One region of the Diaphorobacter sp. genome, then DNA from elsewhere that is predicted to be linked to it. Evidence: riboswitches for the same ligand, from Rfam matches in the RefSeq annotation. Region 1 holds a riboswitch; the other holds the start of a gene.
What was found. A riboswitch is a leader RNA that binds a small molecule or an ion and turns the genes downstream of it on or off. The one in region 1 is predicted to bind thiamine pyrophosphate.

Region 1 (11,324 bases):
ACACCGCCCACCAAACGCCCCCGGAGGCCGCATGAGCGCCGCCCACGCCGTCAGCGCCGCCGACCTTGCCCGCGTCAACGCCGAGCACGGCCACGATGCCGCCGCCCTGGTGTCTTGGGCGCTGGGGCTGGGTCAGCGAGCCATCGTCACCACCAACTTCCGGCCTTTCGAGGCCGTGATCCTGCACCTGGTCACGCGCGTGCAACCCAACGTGCCCGTGGTCTGGATGGACAACGGCTACAACACGCCAGCCACCTACCGCTTTGCCGACGCGGTGACCCGCCAGCTGGGCCTCAACCTGAAGATCTACCTGCCGCGCCGCTCGCGCGCCCACCGCGAGGCCGTGGAAGGCCCGACGCCCGCGCTTCATGATCCGCGCCACGCGGCCTTCACCGAAGAGGTGAAGCTCGAGCCCTTCGCCCGCGCCCTGCGCGAGACCGCGCCCCGCGTGTGGTTCACCGCGCTGCGCGCCACCGACACCGCCGTGCGCGCGCAGATGGAGCCCGTCAGCATCAACCCCGACGGGCTGATCAAGGTGGCGCCGCTGCTGCACTGGTCATCCAAGCAGTTGCACGACTACTGTCAACAGCACGGCCTGCCCAACAACTTCGACTACGTGGACCCCACCAAGGGCGAAGACAACCGCGAATGCGGTCTGCACCTGACTCACTAAAACGATAGCTGCCAGCGCTTATTAAATAAGGGCTGGAGCCGAATTTGACTGGACCCCCCCATGAACGCCCGAGTTGACACCCAAGTGCTCAGCCACCTCAGCAACCGCCACCTCGATGCGCTGGAAGAAGAAACCATCTTCATCCTGCGCGAAGTGGCCGCCGCCTTCGAGCGCCCCGCGCTGCTGTTCTCGGGCGGCAAGGACTCGCTGGTCATGCTCAAGTGCGCTGAAAAGGCCTTTGGCGCAGGCCGCCTTCCCTACCCGCTATTGATGATCGACACCGGGCACAACTTCCCGGAAGTGACGGACTTCCGGGACCAGCGCGCCAGGGAACTGGGCGCAGAACTCATCGTGCGCAGCGTCGAGGACAGCATGGCGCGCGGCACCGTGCGCCTGGCGCACCCCGGCGAGAGCCGCAACGTGCACCAGTCGGTCACGCTGCTGGAGGCCATCGAGGAATTGCGCTTTGACGCGCTGATCGGCGGCGCGCGCCGCGACGAAGAAAAAGCCCGCGCCAAGGAACGCATCTTCAGCCACCGCGACAGCTTTGGCCAATGGCAGCCCAAGGCGCAGCGGCCCGAGTTGTGGACGTTGTTCAACACCCGCCTGCAGCCGGGCGAGCACTTTCGCGTGTTCCCCATCAGCAACTGGACCGAGCTGGACGTGTGGCAGTACATCGACCGCGAGGCCATCGCCCTGCCCCGCCTGTATTACGCGCACCCGCGCCAGGTGGTGGAGCGCAAAGGCCTGCTGGTGCCCGTCACGCCGCTGACGCCGCCCAAGGACGGCGAAGTGGTGCAAACGCGCCAGGTGCGCTTTCGCACCGTGGGCGACATCACCTGCACCTGCCCGGTGGAGAGCCCCGCCGCCACGGCTGCCGACATCGTGATCGAGACCCTGGCCGCCAACGTGAGCGAGCGCGGCGCCACGCGCATGGATGACAAGACAAGCGACGCGTCGATGGAAAAGCGCAAGAAAGATGGGTACTTCTGATGACTACCAACACTATCAATTCAATAGCTTCCAGCGCTTATCCAGCAATGAATTCAGGCAAAAACGATCATTATTCTGCACTGAAATTCATCACCTGCGGCAGCGTGGACGACGGCAAGAGCACGCTGATTGGTCGCCTGCTGGTCGATAGCAAAGCCGTGTTGCAAGACCACCTGGCAGGAGTGCAGCGCCAGGGCGAAACCGACCTCGCCCTGCTGACAGACGGCCTGTCTGCCGAGCGCGAACAGGGCATCACCATCGACGTGGCCTATCGCTACTTCGCGACCGAGGAGCGCAAGTTCATCATCGGCGACGCGCCCGGCCACGAGCAGTACACACGCAACATGGTCACCGCCGCCTCGCAGGCCGACGCCGCCGTGGTGCTGGTGGATGCCACCAAGCTCGACTGGCAAAACCCGCAGTTGCAACTGCTGCCGCAAACGCGCCGCCACAGCCTGCTGGTGCATTTGCTGCGCGTGCATTCGCTGGTGTTTGCCGTGAACAAGCTCGACGCCGTGCCCGACCCGCAACGCGCCTTCGCGCACATCGCAGCCGCGCTGGCGCGCTTTGCGCAAGACGCTGGCATCCAGGTGGCCGCCACGGTGCCGGTGTCGGCCCTCAAGGGGTGGAACGTGGTGGATGCCCAACCCGGCTGGTGCGGCTACGCCGGCCCGAGCCTGCTGCAAATTCTGGAGCTGCTGCCCAACACCCCCGCCGACACCGGCCTGCCCCTGGCCTTTCCGGTGCAATGGGTGGAGAAATTCTCGGCATCCAGCGACACCTCGCAGGGTCGCCGCGTGTTCTGGGGCCGCGTGGCTGCGGGCAGCGTGCAGCCGGGCATGCCGGTGCAGATCTTCCCCAGCGGCCAGCTGGCCGGCGTGGCCCAGGTGCTCGATCACACGCGCCGCCCCGTGGACGTGGACACAGGACAGAGTGCAGGCATCGTCCTCGACCGCGAGGTGGATGTGTCGCGCGGCGACTGGATCGTGGCGGCACCGGTGCCCGGCGCGCCCGCCGACGACGACTTCGACACCCCTGCGGCCCAACCCGCCTGGCCCGGCCAGCGCGAGATCAGCGCCACCGTTGCCTGGATGGACAACGAGCCGCTGGTGGCCGGGCGTGCGTACTGGGCGCTGCACGGCCACCGCTGGGTCAAGGCCAAGGTGCGCCGCGTGGTGCACCGCCTGGACATCAACACCCTGGCCGAGGAAGACGCCAGCCAGCTCGAGCCCAACGCCATCGGCCACATCGAGCTGCTGCTGCAAGAGCCCCTGCCGACCGCGCCGTTCGCCCAGGCGCGCGTGCTCGGCTCGCTGATCCTGGTGGACACGGCCAGCCACGCCACGGCAGGCGCCGTGCTGGTGAACACACCGAATGCGCCCGACGCACCCGTGCGCGCGGCTTGATCAACGCCCGTGTTTCCGCGCCGCAGGCAGGGTTGGCCGGCCTGCGGGTACGGCGGCCGGCCTAAAATCGCGGGCTTACCGCAAATCAGAACATCACCTCTCATGACTCACGTCGTCACCGAAAACTGCATCAAGTGCAAATACACCGATTGCGTGGATGTGTGCCCCGTGGACTGCTTCCGCGAAGGCCCCAACTTCCTCGTGATCGACCCCGACGAGTGCATCGACTGCGCCGTGTGCATCCCCGAATGCCCGGCCAACGCCATCTTTGCCGAGGAAGACCTGCCCAGCGATCAGCTGGCTTTCATCAAGCTCAACGCTGAGCTGACGCCCAAGTTCAAGAGCATCACCAAGCGCAAGGCCGCGCTGCCCGACGCCGACGAGTGGAACGGCAAGCCCGGCAAACTGCAGCACCTGGAGCGCTGACAGCCAAGCGGCTGCCCAGGCACACCCCGCATGCCCGCACCGTCCAGCGATCGCCCGCCGCAGGCCGCGCACGCCGTCGTGATCGGCGCGGGGCCGGTGGGTTTGTTCCAGGTGTTTCAGCTGGGACTGCAGGGCATTGCGGCGCATGTGATCGACGCCCTGCCCCATGTGGGCGGCCAGTGCGCCGAGCTGTACGGCGACAAACCCATCTACGACATTCCGGCCCTGAAGGCCTGCACCGGGCATGAGCTGGTGCAGCGCCTGTGCGCGCAGATCGAACCTTTTGCCCCCCGGTTCCACCTGGGCCAGCAAGTGGACGCCGTGCAGCCGCTGCCCGGCGGCGGCTTGATGGTGGGCACCGCACACGGCACGCAATTGCAGGCCTGCGCCGTGTTCATCGCCAGTGGCGTGGGCGCATTCGTGCCGCGTGCGCTCAACTTGCCCGGCCTGCAGGCTTTTGAGGGCGGTCAGTTGCGCTACCACCTTGAAGAAGGCGCCAGCCTGGCCGGCCAGCGCGTGGTGGTGCATGGCGGGGGCGAGGCTGCCGTGCAGCAGGCCATTGCCTGCGCCACAGCCCCCGAGCCGCTGCGCCCCGCAAGCACCACGCTGCAGCACCGCCGCGACGTGTTTGACGCGCCGCCCGCCCTGCTGCAAGAGCTGCAAGCCCTGCGCACGGCAGGCCGCATCCAGATCGCCATCGGCGTGCCCAGCGGCATCGCCGAAGAACAGGGCCGCCTGACAACCCTGGAGCTGACCGCGCCCGATGGCCAGCCGCTCTCCCTGCCGCTGGACTTGCTGCTGGTGCGCCTGGGCCTGGTGCCGCGCCTGGGGCCCATCACCGAATGGGGCCTGCAGCTCGAGCGCAAGCAGCTGGTGGTGGACACGGCCACCTTCGCCACCAGCGTGCCCGGCATCCACGCAGTGGGCGACGCCGTCACCTACCCCGGCAAGCGCAAGCTCATCGTGAGCGGCTTTCACGAAGCCACGCTGGCCGCCTGGGCCTGTGCCGAGCGGCTGGCGGGGCACAGGCTTCCTCTGGAATACACCACCAGCAGCGCACTGCAGCAGCAGCGCCTGGGCGTGCGACCCCAGGCTTGAAACGCACGGAAACTCCAGCACTCGCCCGATTGCCTCCCCCCTTTTTGAGCGCCGCGGTTACCGCCGCCGGGCCGTCGCTGCGCCGTGGGAAAACGCCCATGGAGATTGCGCCACACATGGCGCGACCAGAGAAGCCAGAGGCATAAAATTGTTTTCGTAACATTCATAACAAAAAGGTACAAATCAGATGCACCTCACCGCCAACGAAGCCACCATGCCGCGGCTGCATCTGATCGGCACCCTGGCGCTGGTGCTGGTGGTCACGCTGGCCATGGCGGGGTTTTATTCGTGGCAAAACGAGCGCGAGCAGCGCAGCGCCTTCGAGCGCATCGAAAGCGTCATCACGCGCCAGCAAAATGAGCGGCTTGGCGCCGAGATGCAGTCGGCGATGGACTATCTCGAATTCTTGCGGCTGCGCACCGAAGAGGCGCTGCGCCGCAATGCGGTCGAGCAAGTCGATTCGGCCCTGCAGGTGGCCCAGGCCATCTACGACCACGAAAGCAGCCGCCACCCGCCCAAGCAGGTGCAAAAACTCATCATCGAGACCCTGCGCCCGGTTCGCTTCTTTGACGACCGGGGCTATTTCTTCATCGACGACATGCAGGGCCGCTTTGTGCTGCTGCCCATCGGCCCCGAATGGGAAGGGCGCACCGTCCTGGACAACCGCGACGACCAAGGCACCTACATCATGCGCGGCCTGATCGACGCCGCGCGCCAGCCCCAGGGCACGGGTTTTCACCGCTACCGCTGGTACCGCCCGGATATGCCCTCGGTGATGGCCGACAAGATTGCCTACGTGCGGTATTTCGCGCCGTTCGACTGGCTGATCGGCGCGGGCGACTACCTGTACGAATGGGAGAGGCTGCAGCAAAACATGGCCCTGCAGCGCCTGCGCGCGCTGCGCTTCGGCGCCAGTGGCGCCATCGGTGTGATGGACAGCGACGGCCGCTTGCTGCTCAGCCCGAACGACGCCGCCCTGCAGGGACTGCTGCCCGCCGACGTGCCGCGGGTGCAGCGGCAGGCCCTGGAAAAAATACGGGCTACAGCGCAGGCTGGCGGGGGCATCGTCGAATACGAATGGCCCCGGTCGGGCGAGCACGCGAATGCGCCGCCGGGCCGCAAAACTGCCCTGGTCAGCACCTACGCGCCCTGGGGATGGTCACTGGTGGTGACGATGTTCAACGACGAGCTGCGATCCACCCTGCACACGCTGACCGAGGCCGAACAGCAGGGGCAGGCCCGGCGGCGCATCGAGCTGGCGCTGATGCTGGCTGCGGCCCTCGCACTGGGCCTGGCTGGCTCGTTCGGTTTCTCGCGCTGGTCGCGCCGCCTGTTCACCCGCTATCGCCGCGAGCTTGATCGCGCCCATCAAGACCTGCGCATTGCCGCCACCGCCTTCGAGTCGCAAGAGGGCATCTTCGTCACCGATGTGACCGGCAAGATCCTGCGCGTGAACGGTTCATTCACCCACATCACCGGCTACAGCGCTGACGAGGTCATCGGCCAGACCCCGGCGCTGCTGAAATCCGGCCGCCACGGCCCGGACTTTTATGGCGCCATGCGCTCTGCCCTGGAGGCCACCGGGCAATGGTCGGGCGAGATCTGGAACCGCCGCAAGGACGGCACGATCTTCCCCGAGTGGCTGACGGTTACCGCCGTCAAGAACGACGCGGGCGAGGTCACGCACTACGTCAGCACCCTGACCGACATCACTTTGCGCAAGGCGGCCGAAGAAGAAATCCGCCACCTCGCGTTCTACGACCCGCTCACCCGCCTGCCCAACCGGCGCCTGCTGCTCGACCGCCTGCGCCATGCCTTGCTTACCTGCCGGCGCACGCAGCACCGGGGCGCGCTGATGTTCATCGACCTGGACAACTTCAAGCTGGTCAACGACAGCATGGGCCACGACCGGGGCGACCTGCTGCTGCAGGAGATGGGCCGGCGCCTGGTGGCAACCGTACGCCAGGGCGATACCGTGGCGCGCCTGGGCGGCGACGAGTTCGTGGTGGTGCTGGAAGACCTCAACCCCGAAGACACCGTGGCCGCGCGACAGGCCGAGACAGTGGCCGAGAAAATGCTTCAGTCCCTGGCATCGGCCCTGATGCTGGACGACCAGGAGATTCAAATCTCCTGCAGCATCGGCGTGGTGCTTTTCAATGGCGACAGCACGCGCCCTGAAGACCTGATGAAGCACGCAGACCTGGCCATGTACCAGGCCAAAGAGTCAGGACGCAACGCAGTGCGTTTTTTTGACCCCGAGATGCATGCCGCCGTGGTCAAGCGCATGGCCCTGGAGCAGGATCTGCGCACCGCCATGCAAGACGGCCAGCTGCGCCTGTTCTACCAGCCGCAGGTGAACGAACAAGGCCAGGTCATCGGCGCCGAGTCGCTGGCGCGCTGGCTGCACCCCGAGCGCGGCATGATCTCGCCCGGCGAATTCATCCCGCTGGCCGAAGAATGCGGACTGATCCTGCCCCTGGGCCAGTGGGTGCTGCATACGGCCTGCGAGCAGCTGGCGCGCTGGGCGCGAGAGCCCGGGCGCGAACACCTCACACTGGCCGTCAACGTCAGCGGCCGGCAACTGCACCAAAAGGACTTTGTCACCCAGGTACTGCAGACGCTGGCGCACACCGGCGCGCCGGCGCACCGGCTCAAGCTGGAGCTGACCGAAAGCATGCTGCTGGAACACCCAGAAGACGCCATCAGCAAAATGAAGGCCCTCAAGGAGCACGGCGTGGGCTTCTCGCTAGACGACTTCGGCACGGGCTACTCCTCGCTGGCGCTGCTGCGCCAGTTGCCGCTGGGCCAGCTGAAGATCGACCAGAGCTTTGTGCACAACCTGGTGACGGACCCGCGTGCCGCGGCCATCGTGCGCACCATCGTCACGCTGGCGGACAACCTGGACATGGGCGTAATTGCCGAAGGCGTGGAAACGCATGAACAGCGCGAGCACCTGGCGCGCGGCGGCTGCCACAGCTTCCAGGGCTACCTGTTTGGGCGTCCCGTGCCGATGGAAGAATGGATGCGCTGATACGCTACTGAAATAATAGCTGCCAGCGCATACTCGTAAAGGGCTGAAGCCCAAAAAACATTCCAGCCCCTAAAAGACCCGCTGCACCACCGGAGCATAGCCATGGTTGAGCGGCCCGGGGCCGTGGCCAGTGCGCACGTCGGCCCCGGCGGCAATGGCGCCCAGGATGTACTGGCGCGCCAGTTGCACTGCCCGCACCAGCGGCTGACCCAGCGCCAGGTGCGCCGCAATGGCCGATGACAGGGTGCAGCCCGTGCCGTGGCCGTTGCGGGTGGCGATACGTGCCGACTGCAGATGGTGGCGCTCACCGCCGGGCAGCGCCAGCGCATCCACCACGCGGTCGCCCGGCAGATGGCCTCCCTTGAGCAACACGGCGCGCGCGCCCAGCGCCAGCAGGTCGGACGCGGCCGCGTCCAGCGCGCCTTCGTCGGCAATCGTGCGGCCCAGCAGCCAGCCCGCCTCATCCAGATTGGGGGTGACCACCAAGGCGAGCGGAAATAAATCGCGCACCAGCGTGCCGACAGTCTCCTGGGCAATCAGCCGGTCGCCGCTGGTCGCCACCATGACCGGGTCCAGCACCACATGGGGCAGGCTGTAGCGGCGAATCGCATCGGCCACCACCTGCACCACCTCGGGCGAGTGCAGCATGCCGATCTTGACGGCATCCACGCCAATGTCCTCGACCACGGCATCGATCTGCGCACGCAGCATGTCGGGTGGTATGCCATGGATGCCGGTCACGCCGCGCGTGTTTTGCGCCGTGATGGCGGTGATGGCCGTCATGCCGTAGCAGCCCAGCGCGCAGAAGGTTTTCAGGTCGGCCTGAATGCCGGCGCCGCCGCCGCTGTCCGAGCCCGCAATGGTCAGCACGCGCGCGTAACGCCGGGTGCCGCCGGGCATAGGTGTGTGTTGGTTCATGGCAAAAATTATCGGCCAACATGCCTGCGGGCCGCCGGCACGCCAACCATGCGGGAGCCTGCGCCACGTCAACAACAGGGGCTCGGCCCTTGTGCTGTAATGCCCGCCACGGACGAAACAGGGGTGTCCCCGCTGCAAATCAAGGCGGGCGACTGAGAAATACCCTCTGCACCCGATCCAGGTCATGCTGGCGTGGGGAGTTTCTGCACAGTGGTGTCACGCCCCGGTTTTGTCCTTCTTGTTTGGCTTGCCGGGGCTTTGATACACGATGCATTCCTTTCCCACCCTTCGCTCACCCTCCCACATCACCATCCTCGGCGCGGGCCTCATGGGGCGCCTGCTGGCCGTGGAGCTTGCGCGCCTGGGCCACAAGGTCGAGGTGTTTGAAGCCGGCAGCCCCGATGCAGAAAGCGCCGCCGCCAGGGTGGCCGCGGCCATGCTGGCGCCGCTGGCCGAGTCCGCGGTGACCGAGCCCGGCGTGGTGCGCATGGGCATGCATTCCCTGACCCGCTGGCCCCAGCTGATCGCGCAACTGGCCGCGCCCGTGTACCTGCAGCACAACGGCACGCTGATCCTGTGGCACCGTCAGGACGCGCCCGAAGCCGCGCGCCTGCGCCTGAAGCTGGAGCAGACGCAAGAGCGGATACCGGACTTGCCGCACATGCAGGCCCTGGACAGCGCCGGTGTCGCCACCCTGGAGCCCGCCGTGGCGCAGCGCTTTCACCAGGGCCTGTACCTGCCGGGCGAGGGTCAGCTGGACAACCGCCAGCTGCTGGCCGTGCTGGCCAGCAGCATGCAGCAGCTGGGCGTGGTCACGCACTGGAACAGCGCGCGCGCGCCGGCCGACTTTGCCCCCGGCAGCCCCAGCCAGCCTGACTGGGTGCTGGACTGCCGCGGCCTGGGCGCGCGCGGCCAATGGCCGCAGCTGCGCGGGCTGCGCGGCGAGGTGGTGCGCCTGCATGCCCCCGACGTGACGCTGCAGCGCCCCACGCGGCTGGTGCACCCGCGCTACCCGATCTACATCGCGCCCAAGGAAAACCATGTGTTCGTCATTGGCGCCACCGAGATCGAGTCCGACGACATGTCGCCCGCCAGCGTGCGCTCCACCCTGGAGCTGCTGAGCGCTGCCTACGCCGTGCATCCCGGTTTTGGCGAGGCGCGCATCCTGGAGATTGCCGTGCAGTGCCGCCCCACCCTGCCCGACAACCTGCCCGCCGTGCGCCTGGTGCACGAGCGCGTGCTGGAGGTCAACGGCCTGTACCGCCACGGCTTCATGATCGCGCCGGCCATGCTCGATGTGGTGATGCAGGTGCTGAACACCGGACAATCCGCGCTCGCCCCACAGTTCGACCTTTTGCTGCAGCTCGAGCGCGAAGCTGCGCCACAACCATGAACGTATCCATCAACCAGAAAGCCGTGGACTTGCCCGAGGGCGCCACCGTCGCCGACGCCGTGGCCCATCTGGCGCCCAAGCCCCCATTCGCCGTGGCCGTCAACCTGCAATTTGTGCCCAACGCCCGCTACGCAGCGCACGCGCTGCAGCCCGGCGACCAGATCGAAATCATTGCGCCGGTCACCGGCGGCTGACCCCGAGTTTGCCCATGAACAGTCTTGCATCCCCGTCCGACACACTGGTGCTCTACGGCCAGGCCTTCCAAAGCCGCCTGCTGCTGGGCACCGCCCGCTATCCCTCGCCCGCCGTGCTCGAAGCCGCAGTGCAACGCGCCCGCCCTGCCATGGTCACCGCGTCGCTGCGCCGCCAGGGCAGCAACCCGGCCGAGTCGGGCAGCAGCTTCTGGGAGCTGCTCAAGCGCCTGCAGGTGCCCGTGCTGCCCAACACCGCGGGTTGCCACAGCCTGCAAGAAGCCATCACCACCGCCCACATGGCGCGCGAGGTGTTCGGCACGCCCTGGATCAAGCTGGAGCTGATCGGCGACGACTACACGCTGCAGCCCGACACGCTGAACCTGGTACAGGGCGCCGAGCAACTGATACGCGAAGGCTTTTACGTACTGCCCTATTGCACCGAAGACCTGGTGCTGTGCCAGCGCCTGGTGGACGTGGGCTGCCAGGCCGTCATGCCCTGGGCGGCGCCCATCGGCACCGGCCGCGGCCCCGTCAACCCCTACGGCCTGCAGCTGCTGCGCGAGCGTCTGGATGTACCGCTGCTGGTGGACGCAGGACTGGGCCTGCCGTCGCATGCCTGCCAGGTCATGGAATGGGGTTATGACGGCGTGCTGCTCAACACCGCCGTGGCCCTGGCGACCGACCCCGTGCAGATGGCCGGTGCCTTTGCCGATGCGGTGGCCGCTGGCCGCGCCGCCCGCGTGGCGGGAGCCATGACGCCGCAAGAAGCAGCGCAGCCCAGCACGCCCGTGCTGGGCACGCCCTTCTGGCACCACGCGCAGGACTGAGCATGACGCACATCGCAGCGCCCTTGCCCGGACCGGCCGATATGGAGCACGCCATCCGCCACCACCATGCGGCAGCATTTGCCGACTTTCCCGCCCAGCTGGTGCCGACCACGGACTCGGCAGACCCGGTGTACCGCGCGGCGCTGGCCGCCTGCAGCGCCCTGGGGTTCATCGCCCATGACGCCGATTGCCTGGCCCGTGCATGGGCCGCGCAGACGCTGCGCTTGGGCCGATTCGACCCCGCGCACTGGCCGGACGAACCGGCGGACTTTGGACTGCAGCCAAGGCCCCATGCACGGCCCTTCGCGCCCTGCCCCAGCCGCCTTGGGCTTTACGCGGTGCTGCCCGATGCCCAATGGGTGGGC
Region 2 (11,324 bases), on a different contig from region 1:
CACCGCTGCGCCGCTATGTCGATCTGGTGAACCAGTGGCAGATCATTGCCTGCGCGCGCCACGGCAAGACCGCCGCGCTGGCAGCGCCCTTCAAGCCCAAGGACGCCGAGCTGTTTTCCATCATCAGCAGCTTTGATGCCGCCTACAGCGCCTACAACGGCTACCAGGCCGGCATGGAACGCTTCTGGACGCTGAAGTACCTGCAGCAAAACCAGATCACCGAGCTGGACGCCACCGTGTTCAAGGAGGGGCCCAACGGCAGCTTCCTGGTGCGCGCCGACACCCTGCCGCTGGTGCTGCCCGTGCTGGGCGCACAAGCCTTGCCGCGCGGCGCCCGCGTGCGCGTGAAGCTGGGCGAGATCGACGAGATCACGCTGGACGTGGCCGGCACCCTGCTCGCGCGGCTGGACGATCCGCAGGATGCCAGCGACGACGGCCCGGTGGACGAGGACGAGGGCGACGAAGAAGCCGTGGCCGGCCCCATCGCCATTGCGGTGGATGTCAACGAAGCCGAAGGCGATGGCGCCAGCGGCACCACTGATAATCGGGCGCCGTGAACACCGCCCGCACGCCACGCCGCCACGCCGTTTGCCACTTGCCCGTGGCGGCCTTTTGCCCCCTGGGGATTGCCTGACGATGAAAATCCCGGCCCTGCTCCAACGCCTGACCACGCTGCAGATTGCGCTGGCCGTGTCGGTTGCCGTGCACGCCATGCTGCTCACGGTGCGCTTTGTCGATCCCGAGGGCTTCAACCGTGTGTTCCAGGACACGCCGCTCGAGGTGATCCTGGTCAACGCCAAATCCGCTGAGCGCCCCGACCAGGCCCAGGCCATCGCCCAGGCGTCGCTGGCCGGCGGGGGCGACGCCGCACAGGGCCGCGCCACCAGCCCCCTGCCCTATTCGGCCCTCAATGCCATTGGCGACGACCTGGAAGATGCCCAGCGCAAGATGGATCAGATGCAGGAGCAGCAAGCACAGCTGCTGGCCCAGCTGCGCCGGCAACTGGCCGTGATGCCCGAACCCGACCCGCGCAAGCCCAGCCAGAGCGCCGACCGCGAGGAGCAGGACGAAAAGCGCCGCCAGCTGGTCAAGCTGCTGGCCGAGATCGAAAAGCGCATCAACGAAGAAAACGCCCGCCCGCGCAAGCGCTACATCAGCCCCGCCACGCGCGAGGAGGTCTATGCCATCTATTACGACGCGCTGCGCCGCAAGGTGGAAGACAAGGGCACGCAGAACTTCCCGGAACAAGGCGGCCAGAAGCTGTACGGCGAGCTGATCATGATCGTCACCGTCAACCACGACGGCCAGGTGCTGGCCACCGAGGTGGTGCAGGGCTCGGGCAACCGCCTGCTGGACAGCCGCGCCGAGGCCATCGCCCGCGCCGCGGGGCCGTTTGGCCACTTCGGCCCGGCGATGCGCGCCAAGGCCGACCAGATTGCCGTGGTCTCGCGCTTCAAGTTCACGCGAGACCAGACCCTGCAGACCGACGTGCGCTGATGACCCCCCTCACCGATCTCTACTGCGTGATGGGCAACCCCATCGCCCACAGCCGCTCGCCCTGGATTCATGAACGCTTTGCCCAGCTGACGGGCCAGGCCCTGCATTACGAGCGCCGGCAGGTGGCACTGGACGGCTTTGCCCAGGCGCTGCACGACTTCGCAGCGCAGGGCGGGCGCGGCTGCAACATCACCGTGCCTTTCAAGCTGCAGGCCGCGCAACTGGCCACCACCCGCAGCGAGCGCGTGCAACTGGCCGGCGCGGCCAATACGCTGGTTTTTGACGACGGTGGCCGCATCCACGCCGACAACACCGACGGACTGGGCCTGGTGGCCGACATTACCCAAGGCGCGGGCGTGCCCCTGGCCGGGCGCGACGTGCTGCTGGTGGGCGCGGGCGGCGCCGCGGCCGGCGTGCTGGGCCCGCTGCTGCAGCAGCAGCCCCGGCGCGTGGCCGTGGTCAACCGCACGGCCGGGCGCGCGCACGCGCTGGTCGCCAGCCATGCGGCGCTGGCCATGCTACAAAAAACTGAGCTACTGGCGCTTGACATACAAGCGCCAGAGGCAGATTTTGATGTCATCATCAACGCCACCGCCAGCAGCCTGGAAGGCAGCCCGGCACCCGTGCCCGCCAGCGTGCTGCGCCCCGGCAGCCTGGCCTACGACATGATGTACGGCCCCGCAGCGCAAGGCTTTCTGGACTGGGCCACGGCCCACGGCGCCACCGCGCGCGACGGACTGGGCATGCTGGTAGAGCAGGCGGCCGAGGCCTTCCAGCTGTGGCGCGGCGTGCGCCCGCCGTCGGCCCAGGTGCTGCAGGAGCTGCGTACGGCCATCGCTGCGGGGGCCTGAAATGAAACATTCCCCTGAGCGGCTGCGCCGCTGGCCTGCGTTGCGCCAGTTGCATGGGTCGCACGTCGTGCAACGCGTGGTGAAAAACTGAAATGCGCCCCCTGCTGCGCTGGATCGCCCTGGTGGCGCTGGCACTGCTGGCGCTGCAGCTGTTTTTTGTGGCGCGCATCGCGGCCATGGTGGTCATCAACCCTGAATCCACCACCTTCCAGCGTTCGGAAGCCTGGGCACAAATCGCCCAGGGTGGCGGTCTGCGCTGGCGCCAGCAGTGGGTGCCGTACGCGCAGATCTCCGACCACCTCAAGCGCGCCGTGGTCGCGGCAGAGGACGACAACTTCGTCAACCACGACGGCGTGGACTGGGACGCGATCGAAAAAGCCTGGGAGCGCAACGCCCGCGCCGAAGCCCAGGCCGCCAGCCGCCCCACCGCCCGCGCGCCGCGCATCCGCGGCGGCAGCACCATCACCCAGCAGCTGGCCAAGAACCTGCTGCTGTCGGGCGAGCGCAACCTGGTGCGCAAGGGGCAAGAGTTTGTGCTGACCCTGGCGCTGGAGCAGCTGCTGCCCAAGCAGCGCATCCTGGAGATCTACCTGAACAACGTGGAATGGGGCGCGGGCGTGTTCGGCGCCGAGGCCGCAGCCCGGCACTACTTTGGCAAAAGCGCCCGCCAGCTCACCGCGCCCGAGGCCGCCCGCCTGGCCGTGATGCTGCCCGCGCCCAAGCGCTACGAGAAAACGCCCGGCTCCGCCTATCTGGCAGGCCGCACGCGGGCGCTGCTGGCGCGCATGGGGCGCAGCGAGCTGCCATGAGCGGCTCACACTACGGTTTTGAAACAGAATCGATCCCAAGCCAGTAAAGACAAGCGTGAGCAGCTATTGAAAAGAGAGCAATGAGAATCCTTGGCATCGACCCCGGACTGCAGACCACGGGCTTTGGCGTGGTGGACGTGGACGGCCATCGCCTGCGCTATGTGGCCAGCGGCACCATCCGCACGACAGGGCGTGCCTCGGGCCTCGCATTGGGGGATCTGCCGGGTCGGCTCAAGGTGCTGTTTGACGGCATCAGCGAGGTTGCGGCGCGCTACCAGCCCGGCGCGGCGGCGGTGGAGATTGTGTTTGTCAACGTCAACCCGCAGTCCACGCTGCTGCTGGGCCAGGCGCGCGGCGCGGCGCTGACCGCGCTGGTCAATGCCAACCTGCCGGTGGCCGAATACACCGCCCTGCAAATGAAAAAAGCCGTGGTGGGCCACGGCCGCGCGGCCAAGAGCCAGGTGCAGGAAATGGTGCGCCGCCTGCTGGAGCTGCCCGGCCTGCCGGGCACCGACGCCGCAGACGCCCTGGGCCTGGCCATTACCCACGCCCACGCGGGCGCAGCCATGGCCCGCGTGGGCGAGGTGACGCAACTGGCGCGGCGCCAGCACGCCATGTACAAGGGCGGGCGCAGTTATTGAATAAGGACACCCCCCTGTGCGACTGCGTCGCTTCCCCCCGCTCTCGCATTGCTGCGCAATGCGGGCAGGTGGACGCCACCAGCGCGGCGGGGCGGCCCTTGCGCGGTGGCTCTCGCCTGGGTCGCGCCAGTGTCATGCGGTGCGCGCAGCGCCACGGAAAACGGGGGGTGAGCCATTGACCCAACCCTTGGTTTTCAGCTGGCGGGGTGAATGGGCACGTACAGCTCGCCGCCCGTGCGGTTGAACTCCTGGGCCTTGGCCTGCAGGCCCTCTTGTAGCGCTTGCGCCTCGGCCACGCCCTTGGCGGCGGCAAAGTCACGCACTTCCTGCGTGATCTTCATCGAGCAGAACTTGGGCCCGCACATGCTGCAAAAGTGCGCCACCTTGGCCGAGTCTTTGGGCAGGGTCTCGTCGTGGTATTGCTGCGCAGTCTCGGGGTCCAGACCCAGGTTGAACTGGTCTTGCCAGCGGAAGTCAAAGCGCGCCTGGCTCAGCGCATCGTCGCGCGCGCGCGCGCCCGGGTGGCCCTTGGCCACGTCGGCCGCATGGGCTGCGATCCTGTAGGCGATGATGCCCTGCTTGACGTCATCGCGGTCGGGCAGGCCCAGGTGCTCCTTGGGCGTGACGTAGCACAGCATGGCCGTGCCCATCCAGCCAATCATCGCGGCGCCAATGGCGCTGGCGATGTGGTCGTAGCCGGGGGCGATGTCGATGGTCAGCGGGCCCAGGGTGTAGAACGGTGCCTCGTGGCAGGTCTTGAGCTGCTCGGTCATGTTGGCCTGGATCATGTGCATGGGCACGTGGCCGGGGCCTTCGATCATGGTCTGCACGTCGTGCTTCCAGGCGATTTGCGTCAGCTCGCCCAGGGTGTGCAGCTCGGCAAACTGCGCCTCGTCGTTGGCATCGGACGCGCAGCCGGGGCGCAGGCCGTCGCCCAGGCTGAACGACACGTCGTACGCCTTCATGATGTCGCAGATGTCCTCGAAGTGCTCGTACAAAAAACTCTCGCGGTGGTGCGCCATGCACCACTTGGCCATGATGGAGCCGCCGCGCGAGACGATGCCGGTGCGGCGGTTGGCCGTGAGGTGGATGTAGGCCAGACGCACGCCGGCGTGGATGGTGAAGTAGTCCACGCCCTGCTCGGCCTGCTCGACCAGGGTGTCGCGGAAGATCTCCCAGGTCAGGTCCTCGGCAATGCCGCCCACCTTTTCCAGCGCCTGGTAGATGGGCACCGTGCCAATCGGCACGGGCGAGTTGCGCACGATCCAGTCGCGCGTGGTGTGGATGTTCTTGCCGGTGGACAGGTCCATCACGTTGTCCGCGCCCCAGCGGATGGCCCAGACGAGCTTTTCCACCTCTTCCTCGATGCTGGAGGTGACGGCCGAGTTGCCGATGTTGGCGTTGATCTTGACCTTGAAGTTGCGCCCGATGGCCATGGGCTCCACCTCGGGGTGGTTGATGTTGGCCGGGATGATGGCGCGGCCGCGCGCCACCTCGTCGCGCACGAACTCGGGCGTGATGATCTTGGGGATGCTGGCGCCCATCGGGTTGCCGGCCAGGCGCTGCTCGCGCGCGGCGTCCTGCTGGTATTGCGCCATCCATTCGCGGCGGCCGTTTTCGCGCAGGGCCACGTATTCCATTTCGGGGGTGATGATGCCGCGCTTGGCGTAGTGCATTTGCGTGACGTTGGCGCCGCTCCTGGCGCGCAAGGGCTGGCGTTGCAGGGCAGCGGCTTCGGCACGCAGCTGGGCCAGCCGGTCGCCGTCCTCGGCCTTCTGGCCGTCGTCCAGCGCCTTGCGCACGCGGCCCTCGTAGCTTTCGGTGTCGCCTCGCGCGGCGATCCATTCGCCGCGCACGCTGGCCAGGCCCTTGCGCACGTCGATCTGCACGGCAGGGTCGGTGTAGGGGCCAGAGGTGTCATAGACGCTGACCACCTCGCCGTTGGTGAGCTGGATATCCCGCACGGGCACACGCAGGCCGGGATGGTTGCCCGTGAGGTAGGACTTGGTGGAGGCGGGAAACGGTTCGCGCGTGAGGGCCAGCAGGCTGGCGAACTTGTCGGGGGCATTCATGGCGGGCAGCTCCTTCATCAGGGATGGATGGAATTGCTCCGCTATCGATCGCATGGCAAAAGCCTGAGCGCCCCCTGGCGGGTGCGCGCGGCCCTCTCCCCATTCGACTGCAGCTCTTCTTACGCTGGCATTACCCAGATCAAGTTCGCGGTTCCGGCGGTCAGGTCCGCCATCTCAGCACGCCCAGAAAATCATTTCTACGTGCACCCCGGAGCGGGGGCGAGTATAGGTGACTTGACGCGCGGCAAGCGCTACAGCACACGCTCCAGGATAAGCACCAGAAAAAACATGAACGCCGCAATGACCGTCCATTTGAGGATCACCAGGCCAAAGCGCTTGTAGCGCTGCTGGCCGGTTGCGACAAAGAAGGCAAACGACACGCCCGCCGCAATCAGCAGCAGCATCACGGCCCAGCGGAAGATCAGCATGTCACCACGCCCGCACGGGCTGCGCAAAGCCCGCGGGTGCCTGGCGCTCATTGTCAAAGCTCACCACCTCCCACGCGTCAGGCTGTGACAGCAGCTCGCGCAGCAGCTGGTTGTTCATGGCGTGGCCGGACCGGAAGGCGCTGTAGGCCGCCAGCAGCGGCTTGCCCACAAGGTACAGGTCGCCAATGGCGTCGAGAATCTTGTGCCGGGCAAACTCTGCGTCGTAGCGCAGGCCGTCGGAATTGAGCACCTTGTAGTCGTCCATGACGATGGCGTTGTCCAGCCCGCCGCCCAGCGCCAGGCCGCTGGAGCGCAGGGCCTCCACGTCCTTGGTGAAGCCGAAGGTGCGCGCGCGGGCGATGTCGCGCGCGTAGTTGCCCTCGCCAAAGTCGAACTCCACGCTTTGCCCCGTGGAATCGACGGCCGGGTGGGCAAAGTCGATGTCAAAGCGCAGCTTGAAGCCGTGGTAGGGCTCCAGGCGCGCCCACTTGAGTTGCTGGCCCTCGCCCTGGCGCACTTCCACCGTGCGCTTCACGCGGATGAAGCGCTTGGGCGCGTTTTGCAGCTCCACGCCCGCGCTTTGCAGCAGGAACACGAACGATGCCGAGGAGCCGTCGAGGATGGGCACTTCTTCGGCGGTGATGTCGATGTAGAGGTTGTCCAGCCCCAGCCCGGCGCAGGCCGACATGAGGTGCTCCACCGTATGCACCTTGGCGCCCCCTGCGCCGATGGTCGAGGCCATGCGCGTATCGACCACGGCGGTGGCGTTGATGGGGATGTCCACGGGCTCGGGCAGATCCACGCGGCGAAACACAATGCCCGTGTCCGCCGCAGCGGGGCGCAACGTCAGTTCGACCCGCTGGCCGCTGTGCAGGCCCACGCCCACGGCGCGGGTCAGGGTTTTGATGGTGCGTTGCTGGAGCATCGGGGCATTTTAGTGGCCCGGTCTCAAAGTGAGCGCCCATGTTCCTCTATGACCTTCATAGAAAAACAAAGTGCCTGAAACCGGCGCGGCGCACGCCGAAGATGCCGCGCAAGGGCCGCCCCGCCGCGCTGGCGTCATCCCCCTTCCCTGAGCGCGCAGCGCGCAAAGGGATGGGGGAAGCGGCGAAGCCGCTCAGGGGGAAGTGCCGAATCAGTCAGCCTGCCGACGCAAAAAGGCCGGAATCTCCAGATCGTCCATGCCGCCCGACGACAGGGCATCGACACGCGCTGCGGCCTGGGTGCGGTTGGTGCGCCAGACGCTGGGCACGGCCATGCTGCCGTAGTCGGTCTGGGCCGTGCCGCCCACCATGCCGCCTGGCACACCCAGCGCAGCACCGGCCGCAGGCATCTGGTAGGCCACGTTGTCGGTGCCGGTGCGCAAGCTGCCCTGCACCACCTGCATGGTCTGGCGGCGCGCGCCCTGGCGCGACAGGCCCGTGGCCACCACCGTCACGCGGATGTCTTCGCCCAGGCTGTCGTCATAGGCGGCGCCGAAGATGACATGCGCATCCGGCGAGGCGTAGGCGTTGATGGTGTTCATCGCCTGGCGCGACTCGGACAGCTTCAGGCTGCCCTTGCTGGCCGTCACCAGCACCAGCACGCCCTTGGCGCCCGACAGGTCGATTCCCTCCAGCAGCGGGCAGGCGATGGCCTGCTCGGCGGCAATGCGGGCGCGGTCGGGGCCGCTGGCGGTGGCCGTGCCCATCATGGCCTTGCCGGGCTCGCCCATCACGGTGCGCACGTCTTCAAAGTCCACGTTCACCTGGCCGTACTCGTTGATGATCTCGGCGATGCCGCCCACGGCGTTCTTGAGCACGTCGTTGGCGTGCGCGAAGGCTTCGTCCTGGGTGATGTCGTCGCCCAGCACCTCAAGCAGCTTTTCGTTGAGCACGACGATCAGCGAATCGACGTTGGCTTCCAGCTCGGCCAGTCCCTCGTCGGCGTTCTTCATGCGGCGGCCACCCTCCCAGTCGAAGGGCTTGGTGACCACGCCCACGGTGAGGATGCCCATTTCCTTGGCGATGCGCGCAATCACAGGCGCCGCGCCGGTGCCGGTGCCGCCGCCCATGCCGGCGGTGATGAACAGCATGTGCGCGCCCTGGATCGCCTGGCGGATGTCGGTTTCGGCGGCCTCTGCGGCTTCGCGGGCCATGGCCGGCTTGCTGCCTGCGCCCAGGCCACTGCCACCCAGCTGGATGATGCGGTGCGCCGCGCTGCGCGTGAGCGCCTGCGCGTCGGTGTTGGCGCAGACGAATTCCACGCCCTGCACGCAGCGCGAAATCATGTGCTCGACAGCGTTGCCGCCGCCGCCGCCGACACCGATCACCTTGATCTGCGTGCCCTGGTTGAACTCTTCGGACTCGATCATTTCGATGGTCATGATGGTGCTCCTGAAACTACTGGGTGATTTGCAATTGCTGAAAAAAGGGGAAATCGTTGGTATGGCGCGGGTTGCGCGCCAGGTGGCGGCCCGGTGCTTTGCCACCGGCCGCGGGGTCTGGGGTGCGGGCTGGCGCGGGCCATCCAAAGGCATGGGTAGTTCATGTCAGAAGTTCCCCACGATGAAGTCCTTGAAGCGGCCGAAAGCGGTCTTCACCGAGCCGCTTTTCTGCGCCACCTTGAAGCCGCGCAGGCGCGCCTGGCGCGCCTCTTCCAGCAGGCCCATGACGGTGGCCGCACGCGGCTGGGCGATCATGTCGGCCAGCGCCCCCGAATACTTGGGCAGGCCGCGGCGCACGGGCTTGAGGAAGATGTCCTCGCCCAGCTCCACCATGCCCGGCATGACCGAGCTGCCGCCCGTCAGCACGATGCCCGACGACAGCACCTCTTCGTAACCGGACTCGCGGATCACCTGCTGCACCAGCGAGAAGATCTCTTCCACCCGCGGCTCGATCACGCCGGCCAGCGCCTGCTTGCTGAGCATGCGCGGGTTGCGGTCGCCCAGGCCGGGCACTTCCACCTGCGCCTCGGGGTCGGCCAGCAGCTGCTTGGCGTAGCCGCTTTCCACCTTGATGTCCTCGGCGTCCTTGGTCGGCGTGCGCAGCGCCATGGCGATGTCGCTGGTGATCAGGTCGCCGGCAATCGGGATCACGGCCGTGTGGCGGATCGCGCCGCCGGTGAAGATGGCCACATCAGTGGTGCCCGCGCCGATGTCCACCACGGCCACGCCCAGCTCGCGCTCGTCGTCGGTCAGCACGGCCTGGCTGCTGGCCAGCGGGTTGAGCAGCAGCTGCTCCACGTCCAGCCCGCAGCGGCGCACGCATTTGATGATGTTCTCGGCCGCGCTCTGCGCGCCGGTGACGATGTGGATCTTGGCCTCCAGGCGGATGCCGCTCATGCCGATGGGCTCCTTCACGTCCTGCCCGTCGATCACGAACTCCTGCGGCGCCACCAGCAGCAGGCGTTGGTCGCTGGAGATGTTGATGGCCTTGGCCGTCTCCAGCACGCGCGCCACGTCGGTCGGCGTGACCTCCTTGTCCTTGACGGCCACCATGCCGCTGGAGTTGAGGCCGCGGATATGGCTGCCCGTGATGCCGGTGTACACCCGCTGGATCTTGCAGTCGGCCATCAGCTCGGCCTCTTTCAGCGCCTGCTGGATGCTTTGCACCGTGGCGTCGATGTTGACCACCACGCCGCGCTTGAGGCCGTTGCTGGGCGCCACGCCCAGGCCCGCCAGCTTCAGCTCGCCACCGGGCAGCACCTCGGCGACGACCGCCATGACTTTGGCGGTGCCGATGTCCAGCCCCACGACCACATCTTTGTACTCTCTTGCCATAGTTTTCAGTCCTCCCCTCGGGTGTTGTGTCCCGCCAATTTGGCTTTTGCCTCCGTGCGCGCTGCGGCTGCCTTGCGGGCTGCCTGGTCGGCGGCTTTTTGTGCGGCTTTTTGTGCGGCCTTTTCTGCCGCTTTCGCTGCCGCTTTCTCTGCCGCCGCCCGCAGCGCCTCGTTGGCCACCGTGGTCACGCCGCGCAGGCGCAGCGCGTAACCGCTTTCATGGCGCAGGTCGGCGTACTCCAGCGCATCCACGCGCCGGCCCTGCTGCTGCGCCACGGCAGGCAGGGTGTTGACCAGCCGGCGCACGCGCTCCAGCAGCACCTCGGGGGTGCCGCTGCCCAGTTCCAGCACGGCGGCGTTTTCCAGCGTGACGCGCCAGCCGCCGTTGTCTTTGAGCTCCAGCGTGTCGATCCCCGAGCCCAGCGGCGCCAGCGCTGGCATCAGGCGCTGGTACATCTGCAGGATCTCGGCCGAGCGCTGCGGCACACCCACCAGGCGCGGCAGGCGGCCTTGCTCCAGATCACCGGCATCGGCCTCAAATACCTCGCCGTGGCTGTTGACCAACATGTCGCTGCCCTCACTGCCCTCGGCGCCCCAGAAGGCCACTACGTCATGCTCTTGCAGCTGCACGCGCAGGCTGGCGGGAAACTCGCGGCGCACCTGGGCGCTGCGCACCCAGGGCACCTGCTCGAAGGCGTGGCGCGCAGCCTGCAGGTCGATGGTGAAGAAATTGCCCTCCAGCTGCGGCGCCACGTTGGCGCGCAGGCTGATGGCGCTGGTGTGCACCGGGTCGCCCTCCACGGCGATCTGCCGTATGGCAAACACCGGGTGGCGCAGCAGCCAGCTCCCGCCCGCCACCAGCACGCCCACGGCGCAGCCGATGAACAAGACCGTGGCGGTCATGTTCATCAGGCGCACGTCCAGGGGTGCGGGCAGCGTGGCGGTCGTCATGGCTGCTCCTGCCCTCCTGCCGCGCCGGCGCGGCCCTGCAGCGCGTCCAGCGAGGCGCTGGCCAGGATGCGCAGGCACAGGTCGGGGTAGCTGATGCCGCTGGCCTGGGCCGACATGGGCACCAGCGAATGCCCGGTCATGCCGGGCGAGGTGTTGATTTCCAGCAAAAAGGGCTGGCGGTCGCTCTTGCGGATCATGATGTCCGCACGCGCCCAGCCGCGGCAGCCCAGCGTGCGGTAGGCGTGCACGACGATGCGCTGGATCTCGCGCTCCTCGGCCTCGCTCAGTCCGCTGGGGCAGTGGTACTGGGTGGCGT

Region 2: linked by a shared signal. The riboswitch ahead of thiC (phosphomethylpyrimidine synthase ThiC) and the one ahead of AB7E35_RS04000 (FAD-dependent oxidoreductase) in region 1 are both predicted to bind thiamine pyrophosphate.

The regions. Positions count from the first base shown of each region.
Region 1 is NZ_JBFWLZ010000006.1:102,810-114,133, reverse strand. Features, by position in the region: gene AB7E35_RS04040 (DUF934 domain-containing protein) at 1-35, shown strand, start outside; gene AB7E35_RS04035 (phosphoadenosine phosphosulfate reductase family protein) at 32-673, shown strand; gene cysD (sulfate adenylyltransferase subunit CysD) at 734-1,666, shown strand; gene AB7E35_RS04025 (sulfate adenylyltransferase subunit 1) at 1,666-3,072, shown strand; gene fdxA (ferredoxin FdxA) at 3,175-3,498, shown strand; gene AB7E35_RS04015 (NAD(P)/FAD-dependent oxidoreductase) at 3,529-4,596, shown strand; gene AB7E35_RS04010 (bifunctional diguanylate cyclase/phosphodiesterase) at 4,784-7,627, shown strand; gene thiD (bifunctional hydroxymethylpyrimidine kinase/phosphomethylpyrimidine kinase) at 7,697-8,545, opposite strand; TPP riboswitch at 8,655-8,761, shown strand; gene AB7E35_RS04000 (FAD-dependent oxidoreductase) at 8,814-9,938, shown strand; gene thiS (sulfur carrier protein ThiS) at 9,935-10,132, shown strand; gene AB7E35_RS03990 (thiazole synthase) at 10,147-10,959, shown strand; gene AB7E35_RS03985 (thiamine phosphate synthase) at 10,962-11,324, shown strand, end outside.
Region 2 is NZ_JBFWLZ010000009.1:23,309-34,632, reverse strand. Features, by position in the region: gene AB7E35_RS05150 (ribonuclease catalytic domain-containing protein) at 1-557, shown strand, start outside; gene AB7E35_RS05145 (energy transducer TonB) at 637-1,497, shown strand; gene aroE (shikimate dehydrogenase) at 1,497-2,348, shown strand; gene mtgA (monofunctional biosynthetic peptidoglycan transglycosylase) at 2,441-3,157, shown strand; gene ruvC (crossover junction endodeoxyribonuclease RuvC) at 3,238-3,798, shown strand; gene thiC (phosphomethylpyrimidine synthase ThiC) at 3,993-5,870, opposite strand; TPP riboswitch at 5,970-6,091, opposite strand; gene AB7E35_RS05120 (hypothetical protein) at 6,122-6,298, opposite strand; gene lpxC (UDP-3-O-acyl-N-acetylglucosamine deacetylase) at 6,300-7,223, opposite strand; gene ftsZ (cell division protein FtsZ) at 7,434-8,663, opposite strand; gene ftsA (cell division protein FtsA) at 8,829-10,058, opposite strand; gene AB7E35_RS05100 (cell division protein FtsQ/DivIB) at 10,064-11,008, opposite strand; gene AB7E35_RS05095 (D-alanine--D-alanine ligase) at 11,005-11,324, opposite strand, start outside.